Regions from separate parts of the Alkalihalobacillus sp. R86527 genome, predicted to be linked through region 1. Evidence: riboswitches for the same ligand, from Rfam matches in the RefSeq annotation. Region 1 holds a riboswitch; the other holds the start of a gene.

What was found. A riboswitch is a leader RNA that binds a small molecule or an ion and turns the genes downstream of it on or off. The one in region 1 is predicted to bind FMN.
Region 2: it holds a riboswitch for FMN, as region 1 does, so the genes downstream of both, SJY16_RS17515 (ECF transporter S component) here and ribD (bifunctional diaminohydroxyphosphoribosylaminopyrimidine deaminase/5-amino-6-(5-phosphoribosylamino)uracil reductase RibD) in region 1, are expected to answer to the same signal.

The regions. Positions count from the first base shown of each region.
Region 1 is NZ_JAXHBW010000001.1:1,653,825-1,660,004, forward strand. It holds gene lysA (diaminopimelate decarboxylase) at 1-1,027, shown strand, start outside; gene SJY16_RS08455 (peptidylprolyl isomerase) at 1,120-1,557, shown strand; FMN riboswitch at 1,578-1,726, shown strand; gene ribD (bifunctional diaminohydroxyphosphoribosylaminopyrimidine deaminase/5-amino-6-(5-phosphoribosylamino)uracil reductase RibD) at 1,851-2,945, shown strand; gene ribE (riboflavin synthase) at 2,945-3,601, shown strand; gene SJY16_RS08470 (bifunctional 3,4-dihydroxy-2-butanone-4-phosphate synthase/GTP cyclohydrolase II) at 3,623-4,816, shown strand; gene ribH (6,7-dimethyl-8-ribityllumazine synthase) at 4,848-5,318, shown strand; gene SJY16_RS08480 (GNAT family N-acetyltransferase) at 5,544-5,915, shown strand; gene SJY16_RS08485 (DUF309 domain-containing protein) at 6,169-6,180, opposite strand, start outside.
Region 2 is NZ_JAXHBW010000001.1:3,357,573-3,363,752, reverse strand. It holds gene SJY16_RS17525 (peptide ABC transporter substrate-binding protein) at 1-1,557, shown strand, start outside; gene SJY16_RS17520 (amidase family protein) at 2,039-3,502, opposite strand; gene SJY16_RS17515 (ECF transporter S component) at 3,626-4,207, opposite strand; FMN riboswitch at 4,355-4,490, opposite strand; gene SJY16_RS17510 (c-type cytochrome) at 4,662-5,021, opposite strand; gene spoIIP (stage II sporulation protein P) at 5,202-6,180, shown strand, end outside.

The sequences.
Region 1 (6,180 bases):
ATTTCCGGTAGAGCGCATCCATTTTCACGGTAACAACAAAAGTGAATCAGAAATAAGAATGGCTCTAAAAGCGGGAATTGGATGTTTTGTAGTTGATAACTTTTACGAACTCTCTTTACTCGAGCAGTTGGCGTTTGAAGAGGGTGTTTCAACAAATGTATTGCTTCGAATCACTCCAGGTATCGAGGCTCACACGCATGACTATATATTAACTGGTCAGGAAGATTCAAAGTTCGGCTTCGACTTACAAAGTGGTCAGGTAGAACAGGCGATCGAGACCACTTTGAAAATGGGAAATATTCATCTTCTAGGCCTTCATTGTCATATAGGTTCACAAATTTTTGAAACCACTGGGTTTGTAATGGCGATCGAAAAAATTTATAGTTATCTTCATAAATGGTATGAAGATTTTGGATATGAGCCACAGGTACTTAATTTAGGTGGTGGATTTGGAATTCGCTATAATAGTTCGGATCAACCTATCCCTCCTTCTGAATATATCGATGCTATGACGAGTGCCGTTAGTAAGCAGCTTGAACATAGTACAATGGCGATGCCGGAAATTTGGATCGAACCAGGCCGATCTCTAGTAGGTGAAGCTGGGTCGACGTTATATACCGTAGGTTCTCATAAAAATGTTCCTGAATTACGAAATTACCTTGCTGTAGATGGAGGGATGAATGATAACCTTCGCCCAGCACTTTATAAAGCGAAATATGAAGCGTCTATTGTCAATCGGATGAATGAACCTAAAGATACTCTTTACTCAATTGCAGGGAAATGCTGTGAATCAGGAGATATGTTGATTTGGGATTGTGAGCTTCAACGTGCAATCGCAGGTGATGTAATGGTTGTTTTTTCTACAGGGGCATACGGGTATTCTATGTCTAATAATTATAATCGCCTTCCAAAACCAGCAGTTGTATTTGTTGAAGACGGTGAAGCAAGTCTTGTTGTTCAAAGGGAATCATATGAAGATTTAATCCAACATGATCGCCCCTTAAACAAAATGGTTATTTCGAAATAGTTTCTATGTGGTAAATAATACGGTAAATACGTTACTGTATGCTATAATGAAAGAGCTTTTAAGCAAATTGTTTACGCAGGAGGATATTTTTTATGAAAAAAGGTTCAATCGCATTTGAAAATGGCGAAGTAATTCAAATTAAATTTTTCCCAGAGGAAGCACCTAACACGGTAGCTAACTTTGAAAAACTAGCTAACGAAGGATTCTATAACGGTGTTAATTTCCACCGTGTCATTCCAGGTTTTGTTGCACAAGGTGGAGATCCAACAGGAACTGGTATGGGTGGCCCTGGTTACACAATTGACTGTGAAACAGAAGGTAATCCAAACAAACACGTAGCAGGATCACTTTCTATGGCTCATGCTGGTAAGAATACTGGTGGAAGTCAGTTCTTCCTTGTACATGAACCACAACCTCATCTTGATGGTGTTCATACAGTTTTCGGCCAAGTAACGGAAGGAATGGAAACTGTTCTTCGAGTTAAACAAGGAGATGTAATGAAAGAAGTTAAGGTTTGGGACGAAGAATAATTTAGCTTAAACTAAATAAAACTTTCCTTCGGGGTAGGGTGCAATTCCCAACCGGCGGTAATGATTGATTATCTAATCAACTAAGTCCGTGACCCGTGTGCATATTGCATACGGTGGATCTGGTGAAAGACCAGAACCGACAGTATAGTCTGGATGGGAGAAGGAGTAAAAGTTTACCAGCCCTTTTGAAGAATGACCTTCAAAAGGTTTATTTGGTATACTCTTTTCAAAAGCCTCCCTCATCAATCGGGAGGCTTTTTTATATCTCTTAACCCCAATTGATTTGTTAGGAGATGGTCAATGTGAATAATAAAGATTATATGAAGATGGCAATTGATCTTGCAAGAAATACAATAGGGCAAACTGCGCCAAACCCAGCTGTTGGTGCTGTTCTAGTAAACGAGGGCAGAATTGTTGGTATGGGAGCTCATTTGCAAGCGGGTGATGCTCATGCTGAGATTAACGCACTTCGAATGGCAGGCGAAAAAGCAAAGGGAGCAACTGCATATGTGACTCTTGAACCTTGTAGCCACCACGGAAAAACACCGCCTTGTAGTAGTGCCTTAATAGAGGCTGGAGTTTCTGAAGTCTTTGTTGCGATGAAAGACACCAATCCCCTTGTAGGAGGGAGAGGATTAGAAAGACTGAGAGAAGCGGGTATAATCGTTCATTTAGGATTGCTAGAAGAAGAAGCATATTCGATTAATGAAGTGTTTTTCCACTACATAAATACGAATAAACCTTTTGTCACATTGAAATCTGCAATTTCAATGGATGGGAAAGTGGCGACAAAAACGGGTGACAGTAAATGGGTTACTGGACCTGAGGCGAGGCAAGATGTTCACGCTCTACGTCATCAACATGATGCAATACTAGTAGGTGTTGGAACTGTAGAAAAGGATAACCCTTCACTAACGACGAGGTATGGAGAAGGTTTGAGTCCAGTAAGAGTTATTCTTGATCGTTTGCTAAGGCTTCCTTCAAGTGCAAAGCTGTTGCATGACGATTCAGTTGAAACATGGATCATCACGACTGAGAAAGCAAAGAATGAAACAAATAGAACATTCGCTTCACATGTGAAAGTGTTAGCTCTGCAAGGTGAATCGCTTGAGATCGAAGAGATATTGAGACTTCTTGGAGACCGCGGAATTACCTCAGTATTAGTAGAAGGCGGTCCTACTGTAAACGGTAGTTTTCTTGAATCAGGGGCTTTTCAAAAAGTTGTTACTTACATTGCACCCAAGTTGATCGGAGGAAAAGAAGCTCCTACTTCTTTTGAAGGCTTTGGGGTTTCACATATGAAAGAGACGGTAGAACTGAAAATTGAGAATGTAGAACGTGTTGGCGACGATATTAAAATTATTTCCACACGAAAAGAGGTGCAATAATGTTTACAGGAATCGTTGAAGAAATCGGAAAAGTCCAGAGTGTCCATCAATCAGGTGAATCAATCGTAATGGATATTCGTGCATCAAAAATACTTCAAGATGTCCACTTGGGTGATAGCATTTCGATTAATGGGGTATGTTTGACAGTTACCACTTATACGGACTCTGCTTTTTCTGTGGATATTATGCCGGAAACATTTCGTGCAACGGGCTTACGAGAACTAAGACCGAATGATCACGTGAACTTAGAACGGGCAATGGCTGCGAATGGAAGGTTTGGAGGTCATTTTGTCTCTGGTCATGTAGATGGAATAGGTGAAATTGTTAAGATTGAACAAGTTGATAATGCACAGTACTTTGATATTAAGCTTTCGGCAAGCCTCATGGATTATTTTGTTGAAAAGGGTTCTATTTCAGTTGATGGAACAAGCTTAACGGTGTTTAAACTTACAGAAGATACGGTAACGATTTCGCTCATTCCTCACACCGTAGATGCAACAGTGCTCGGAAGTAAGCGAGTAGGGGATACTGTTAACATTGAATGCGATATGCTAGGAAAATATATACTTAAGTACCTTAAGAAAGATAATGTTCAGACTTCAACGGAACAATCTACACTCAATCGTGATTTTTTCGAAGATAACGGATTTAAGTAAAGTAGAGAAGGAGGGATTAGCATGTTTCACACGATAGAAGAAGCCATCTATGATCTTATGCAAGGGAAAATGGTAATTGTTTGTGATGATGAAGATCGTGAGAATGAAGGAGACTTTATTGCTTTAGCCGACAAGGTAACTCCTGAAACGATTAATTTTATGATTACGGTTGGACGAGGTTTGGTTTGTACACCAATAACGGAAGAACGAGCGAAGAAATTACAGCTTAATCCAATGGTTGACCATAATACAGATTCTCATGGAACAGCTTTTACAGTTAGCGTGGATCATATTAGTACAACCACTGGTATATCCGCTTCTGAAAGAGCTGCAACAATTAAAGCTCTTATCGACGACAAAGCCAATCCGGGAGATTTTAACCGTCCAGGCCACATCTTCCCGTTAATCGCAAAGAACGGTGGGGTGTTAAGGCGTGCAGGGCATACAGAAGCTGCCATCGATCTTGCTAAGTTATCAGGATCAGAACCTGCAGGGGTGATCTGTGAGATTATTAAAGAGAATGGTGAAATGGCACGCGTTCCTGACTTAGCAAAAATATCCGAGGAACACGATATGAAGATGATTACAATCAAGGATTTGATTCACTATCGGAACCGGAAAGATAATCTAATACAGCGAGAAGTTGAAATCGAAATGCCTACAGAATATGGCGCATTTCGGGCGATTGGCTATTCGAATATATTAGACCAAAAGGAACATGTTGCTTTAGTAAAAGGCGAAGTCCTTCCAGATGAACCTACTCTAGTTAGAGTGCACTCTGAATGCTTAACTGGAGATGTGTTCGGATCATTCCGATGTGACTGCGGTCCTCAGCTTCATGCTGCTCTTGCTCAGATTGAAAAAGAAGGGCATGGAGTCCTCCTTTATATGAGACAGGAAGGCCGAGGAATAGGTCTGCTGAATAAGATGAAGGCTTACAAATTGCAAGAGCAGGGCTATGACACTGTTGAAGCGAACGAGAAACTTGGATTTAAACCAGATTTAAGGGATTATGGAATTGGCGCTCAAATTCTTCGTGATTTAGGAATCTCTAAGATGAAGTTACTGACGAACAATCCAAGAAAAATCGCAGGACTAAAGGGCTATGGACTTGAGGTTGATGCCCGAGTACCATTACAGATGGCTTCTAGGATGGAGAATGAAAGATATCTTAAAACAAAGCATAGTAAGCTAGGGCATATGCTTCACTTCTAATTTGAAAACAATTAAAGGGAGGAAATAAATAATGAGTCATATATATGAAGGAAATTTAGTCGGATCAGGGTTAAAGGTAGGAATAGTGGTAGGACGGTTCAATGAATTTATTACTAGTAAGCTTTTAGGCGGTGCTGAGGACGCACTTAGAAGACACGGAATGTCTGAAAACGATATCGATATCGCGTGGGTTCCAGGTGCTTTTGAAATTCCATTCGCTGCTAAAAAAATGGTTGATTCTGGTCGTTATGATGCAGTTATTACCCTTGGTACAGTTATTAGAGGGGCGACACCACACTTCGATTATGTGTGTAATGAAGTTGCGAAAGGAGTTTCTAATCTATCCCTACAAAGCGGAGTACCAGTCATTTTTGGTGTTTTAACTACGAATACGATCGAACAAGCTGTTGAGCGTGCTGGTACCAAAGCTGGTAACAAAGGATGGGAAGCTGCAGCTGCTGCAATTGAAATGGCGAATTTATCAAAATCATTTGAAGGTTGATTAATAGGAGATTTTTGGCTATGATTGTGATGATGTTTAACAATGTGGCAAGGGAGTCATTCAAGTGAAGGGTAAAAATCAAGAAAAATGGCTGATTCGTATGTGTATCGTGATCGCCGTAATTATGCTCGTTGCACTTGTAAGAAGACTTGTATGAACACTTCAACTTATGTTTGAATAAGGTATTGAACAGAAAGCCAAGAATTTCTTTAATGAGGGATAATGATGTTAATTCGATATAAAAAAGCTCACGAAAAAATCGCAATGGGTTTATTGAGCTTTATGCCAAATGAAAAAGAAATAAAGAAGCTTCAGCAGTCTATTAGGGATTATGAAGATATGGACTCAAGACAGCTCTACCTTTGGAAAGAAGAAGATATCATCGGGTTGTTAGGGATAGAATGGATAAGTGAGACAGAAGTCGAACTTAAAGATATAAGCGTTAACCCTTCCCATCGCCACCAAGGGATAGGAAAACAAATGGTGGAAGCTCTATGCGAAATACTGAATGGTGAAGTTGATATCAAAGGAAATGAATTTACAGGTACTTTCTTTGAAAGATGTCACCTAGAAGGAAATATTAATATTTCTAATTAGAAAAAAACTGTCGAGATTCTCTCGACAGTTTTTTTGATCAACATAATGTGATGCTTCATCAAACAAATTCTAGTATAAAGCTATCAAAGTGTTAGGAAAACTCAAGGACCATCTTTTCACACCAATTTACATTTTAGTATAGGATTACGAGAAAAAACGAAGTTACTAAAACAACGGATAGAGTGTGAAATAAGATGCCTACTTAATCATTATAGGTCGGAAAATGCTTGCAACTCAGACTGAAAGGAACGGCTCAGCCGTTCCT
Region 2 (6,180 bases), 1.7 Mb from region 1:
GAAACAAAAGAACAGGTATTGAATCTTACGGATACACAGGATATTCCAACGATGGATACTACACAGGCAACTGATACTGTAGCATTCAACGTAATGAACCAGGTATTTGAAGGTCTATATCGTTTAGATAAGGATAACAAACCTGTCCTTGGTATGGCTGCTGAAGAGCCTAAGGTAGAAGAAAAGGACGGCGAAACGGTTTATACGTTTACTCTTCGTGAAGATGCGAATTGGTCTGACGGTACACCGGTAACAGCTGAAGACTTCGTTTATGCTTGGCAGAAAATCATCCACCCTGATACAATGGGCGGTTATGCATCAATGCTAGGAACAGCTGGTATCAAGAACGGAAATGAAATCGTAACTGAAGGTGACCCACTTTACGGTAAAGTTGAAGAGCTAGGAGTTAAAGCGGTAGATGAAAAAACGCTTGAAGTTACTGTAACTCAAAAGGTTCCATATTTCTTCGATCTTCTAACATTTGCATCATTCTATCCACAACCTGCTAAATTTGCTGCTGAGCAAGGAGAAAATTATTCTCTAGAAGCAGATACGATGCTTTACAACGGACCATTTACACTTGCTGAATGGAACCATGGTGAAGGTTGGCAGTTAGCAAAGAACGATGGGTATTGGGATGCTGATACTGTTAAACTTAAAGAAGCAAACTATAAGATCGTTAAAGACGAAGCTACAAAAGTTAACCTTTATGAAACTGGAAAGATTGATCGTGCTAGCCTAAGTGCAGATTTTGTTGATCAATTCCAGGGAAGAGATGATTTCTTTACTATTCTTGACACAGCTATTTATTTCCTTCGTTTGAATCAAAAGAATGAAGTACTAGCTAATAATGATGTTCGTAAAGCACTATTCCTTGCTTACGATCGTGATGGACTCGTTAATGTACTACTTAACAACGGTTCAATTGCAGCACGTTATCTTGTGCCAAAAGAATTCCTATTCCTTGATGGTGAAGATTTTAGAGCATCTACTCCAGACGGTTACCTTGCTGACAAAACAGCAGACGATGCTGCTGAATATTGGAAGAAAGGTCTAGAAGCTCTTGGAAAAGATTCAGTTGAAATCGAATTCCTAACGACTGATTCAGATCTAGCTTCAAAAATCGCAGAATATGCAAAAGAGCAGTTTGAATCTAAGTTAGATGGTCTTACAATTACAATCAACAAACAGCCTTGGAAGCAGTTCCTTGATCTTGAAGATGGTGGCGACTTTGACATCTCAACGGGTGGTTGGGGACCAGACTACCCAGATCCAATGACATACGTTTACATGTTTGAAACTGATGGAGCATACAACCGTATGGATTACTCTAGCGAACAGTATGACAAGTTAGTTTCTGGAGCTAAAGAAGAAACGGACAAGCAGAAACGTTGGGAAATGATGCAGGAAGCTGAGCGTATCCTAATTGAAGAAGATACAGCTATTATTCCTACTTACCAGCGTGGAGGTGCGATTATAATGAAAGAGCATGTTAAGAACTATCACATGCATAAATTTGGAGCAGATTCTTCACTTAAGTGGGTAACAATCGAATAGTAAATAGAAGAAGAGCCGGGCTTGCCCGGCTCTTCTCAGGTTGTCGAGGAAGTATTAAGGACCATTCGCCACGGATATGGTAGTGATTTCCGCTTCAGGATGCTCGCTTTCCGCGGGGCGGGCGGTGAGTCTCCTCGTCGCTTTCAAAACGCTCCTGTGGGGTCTCACCTGTCCCGCACGTCCCGCAGGAGTCGAGCATCCTTCCGCTCCAATCAACATTGATATGTGGTTTTGAAAACAAGACAAAAGCAAATTAAATTACTTCTAGAGAAATAAAACAGAGAACAACTTAAATAGTAATCATTCGGAAAGTTTGCTTTGATTGATTACAACCTAGTAGGAGTGAAGACCACTTGACTCCCGTGGAAAACGGGCGTTCGTCCACAGGAATCTTGTGGTATTCAAACTCCTACGGCATAGGGAACACAATAATCAGGTTTTTCTACAAACTGAGAAGAGCCGGGCTTGCCCGGCTCTTCTCTTATTTTGTGACTGGCTTTGTGATTACTTTAGGTACTCTGCGATGACCAGTAACCTGTTCGAACGTATAGGCTAGTTTAATAAGCTGCGGTTCACTAAATGGGGTTCCGGTAAAGGTGAGCCCAAATGGTTTCCCGTTAGAAGTGAATCCTGCTGGTACTGTAATTGATGGATAACCAGCCTTTGCTGGGAGTGTAGATCCATAGCTCCCACCAAATAGAATGGCATCTAACCCTTCATTTTTAAATAATGAATCAAGCCCATTTTGCTTTGCTTTTTTAATATCGTTGAGTCTACTTTTTAGATAGTGTGGTTCCGTTAATGTGCCACTCGTATTGTTTGCCTCGAGTAATAGTGACTGACCATATTCCAAAGCGTTTTCTTCATTCTTCTTATTGTATTCAATAATAGAATTCAAACTAAGGTTGTTTGGGAATCTTGTTTCCTTAGCAAGGTATGCATCGATTCCTGCTTTGAATTCATATAAAAGCACATTATAGTCATTTTCTAATTCTTCTTGATCTGCTGTTATCTCGTTGATCTCGATGACTGAACATCCTGCATTCTTCAACTTTGTAACGGCAAAATCAAATTGCTCTTGTTCTTCCGGATGCATTTCTTCGTAATAACCATTTTTGATTATGCCAAGTTTGATATTCTCGTAGGTGGGTTTGAAAAGGTAAGGTGTATAATCGCTTTGAACGGGTGCTGATAGGGTGGAAGGGTCATCGTTGTCTTGCCCTGATAGAATACCGAGTAGGATGGCGGAATCTGTTACATTTCTAGAGATAGGTCCTGCTGTGTCCTGAGTAGAGGAGATAGGAATAATCCCTTGTCTACTAATTAATCCGACTGTTGGCTTTATTCCAACTGTAGCATTTGAGCTTGTAGGATTAAGAATAGACCCATTCGTTTCAGTTCCGATAGCAGCAGTGGCGAAATGACATGCTACAGCAGCTGCAGAGCCTGAGCTTGAACCGCCTACATCTAGTGTTCTTGGACCATAAGGGTTTAGTACTTGTCCGCCCCTCGAGCTATAGCCGTTAGGCATTGTGTCGCTCATAAAATTCGCCCATTCTGTCATATTGGTTTTCCCAAGTATGACTGCTCCCGCTTCTCTAAGGTTAGAAACGAGAAAAGCATCACCTCTACCGAAAGAATTCGAAAGCATAGATGAGCCTGCACTCGTGTGCATGTTATCACCTGTATTAATATTGTCTTTCAGTAGAATAGGGATACCATGCAAAATGCCCTTTGGACCTTGTAAATTACGTTCTCGATCAAGACCCTCTGCAATAAACAGAGCATCTGGATTCACTTCCAATACCGCATTAATTTCAGAGTTAAAGTTCGCGATTTGTTCTAAGTAAAAACAAACTAGTTCATAAGATGTTAATCTTCCTTCAAACATTGCTTGTTGTAGATCTAAAATAGTTGATTTTTCAAGCCAATCAATGGATAACATAAGGTGAGTACCTCCTTTTCTACTTTTTGTACGTATTCAACAACTTGCATTAGTTTTCCTTCATATGGAAAAAACGTCAATATAAAAAAACGCGTATCCCATGAGGATACGCGTTTCGTTTTATTAAGCAAGTCTGGTTTGTTTCGCAAACCACGGTTTTAATTTAATAAAGAAGGCAATAAATATACCAGCTACAATCGAACCTTTTATAATATTAAACGGTGTAATTCCCGTTAAAACTAGTGCCTGACGTGCTGAAGCTGACATCGCTTCGAATCCCATGAACCATGTGTAAGCTGGAAGAATTACGAGATAGTTCAACAATCCCATCATTGCTGACATCAAGAGAGTTCCAAGAATTAGCCCAATCGTAAGGCCTTTCTGTGTCTGGTTAAACTTCCTGAATATAATAGAAGTCGGCACGATAAAGAATACACCTGCAATAAAATTAGCAAGCTGTCCAATAGGGACTCCAGTAAAGCTTCCCTGAATTCCATAATGGATAAAGTTCTTTATTGCTTCAACTAATATACCTGCTACTGGACCATACAGAATCGCCACAAAAAGTGCTGGAATTTCACTGAAATCAATTTGTAGAAAAACAGGAAAACCAGGTAGTGGAAAATCTAGTAGCATCAGTAGATATGAAATACTACTGAACATCGCTACAACGATCATACGTTGTGTCTTTGATACAGTTTTCATTTGACATTGCTCCTTTGATTTTTGAACCATCGAAAAGGAGATGTGGCCCTATGCACGTAAAAAAACCATGAGTATGGGGCTCATGGTAGTCGGCATGGGGAAATAAGCAAGCTTATCGTCTATTTTTCAATAGAGAGCTTGCTACTCCACCATCTTCTCCCATCCAGACTATACTGTCGGCTCTGGATTTACACCAGATCCTGCCCAAACTACAGGCTCGCGGGCTTGAGGAAATTATTCCTTCACCGCCGGTCGGGAATTGCACCCTGCCCCGAAGATAGTTCGTATACTATTTTACAGCTTCATTATACATCGCGAGAGAAGATAACTCAACAAAAACATCTTGAAGTCAAGCTATTCTGTGATAATGCTTTCAACGAAGTGATAATAGATCATTCAAAGGTAATAATAAAAAGCTCTCTGTTGGATTAACAGAAAGCTTTTTATTACAATATTATTTTTTTTCGGACAGCCATTTAGCGACCATCTCAGCTTCTTTACCTTGAATGACACCAGCTGGCATTCCGCCACCTTTACCATTCTTAATAATGCCGAGAATCTCGTCCTTTGAATATTTACCACCTACAGCTTCTAGTGCAGGACCTGCTCCCCCACCAAGGTTCTCACCGTGACAGGAAGCGCAGTTCTGAGAGAAGATTTTTTCTGCTTCTCCTCCTGCTGAGTCTTCAGTCTGCTCACCATGGCTTCCTTCAGAACCAGCGTGTTCTTCCGTTGTAGACAGCCAGTATGTAAAGCCTACCACTATCGCTAGGAACAAAATTGTCGAAGCAATATACATCGATGATTTTCCCATTCTGTTCACCTCCCCTATCCTATCTTAATCATACTTTTCGCACATTCAATTATCAAATATATTTTGCAGATATTTTGAATCATATACGCTTCTATCTATTATTGCTAGCAAAAAAATCTTCTAATGTGATTTTTGTTTCATAGACATAGAGTATGAAGCCGGCGAGGGAGAGAAGAGCTTATGAAACAAAATGCGATAAAGTTATTTAGTAATCCTAGTAACAAAATGCTTAGAACACTTTCATTCCTTATGATCATTAGCTTGATTAGTTTGTTTATCGTTGCGGGATTTATCTCGTCTTCTGAAACGAAATATCGATTTTCTTCCTCAATGATGCACGACTGGGTTACGAGCTTTTCAAATGAAGCAATGATTTATGCGATGGGCACTGAAAATCATTATTTAACGCAAGTGCTGCCAGCAGGAAGCGAGCCTCCTGCGCTATCACTTGTCGCTTTTCAATTTATTACGAGTATAAAGCCAGGGGACATCCGAAGTCTTCTTGGTAGTGAACTGCCTGGGTTTGCTTTATATGATGCAAAGATCCATGTGGCTGGGGAAGGAACGAGCTTTGCGAATCTTCCTGTTGAGTCGGTTCCGCCTTTGAACGATCTACTTATCGAAAGGGATGTTCCATCAGACAAATTGGTTATTCAAGATCCCAAAAAGCCTGTTACGCCACCGGTTCAAACTACTAACGGAAAAGATGTAGCTTTCATCTACCACTCTCATAGTTATGAATCATATTTACCTTTGCTAGGACTTGAAGGGAATAAGAATGGTGATCTTGCCAACGATGGAAAAACAAACATTACGTTAGTAGGGAAAATGCTTGGAGAAGCCCTTGAAAATAAAGGGATTGGGACAGTGGTCGATGATTCAAATATAGGGGCCCTGTTGAATGAAAAAGGATGGCAACATGGTAGGGCATATGATGTATCTAGAACCATCGTCCAATCAGCAATGAGCAGTAATTCAAATTACGATTTGTTCATTGATATTCACAGAGATGCTCTTCGTAAGAATGATACTACAGTAACAATCAATAATGAAAAATATGCTCGCACCGTATTTGTAATAGGTGAAGAAAATCCGAACTACGAAAAGAACCTCAAACTTGCAAAGGAACTGCATACCGCATTAAAGGAGAAATATCCAG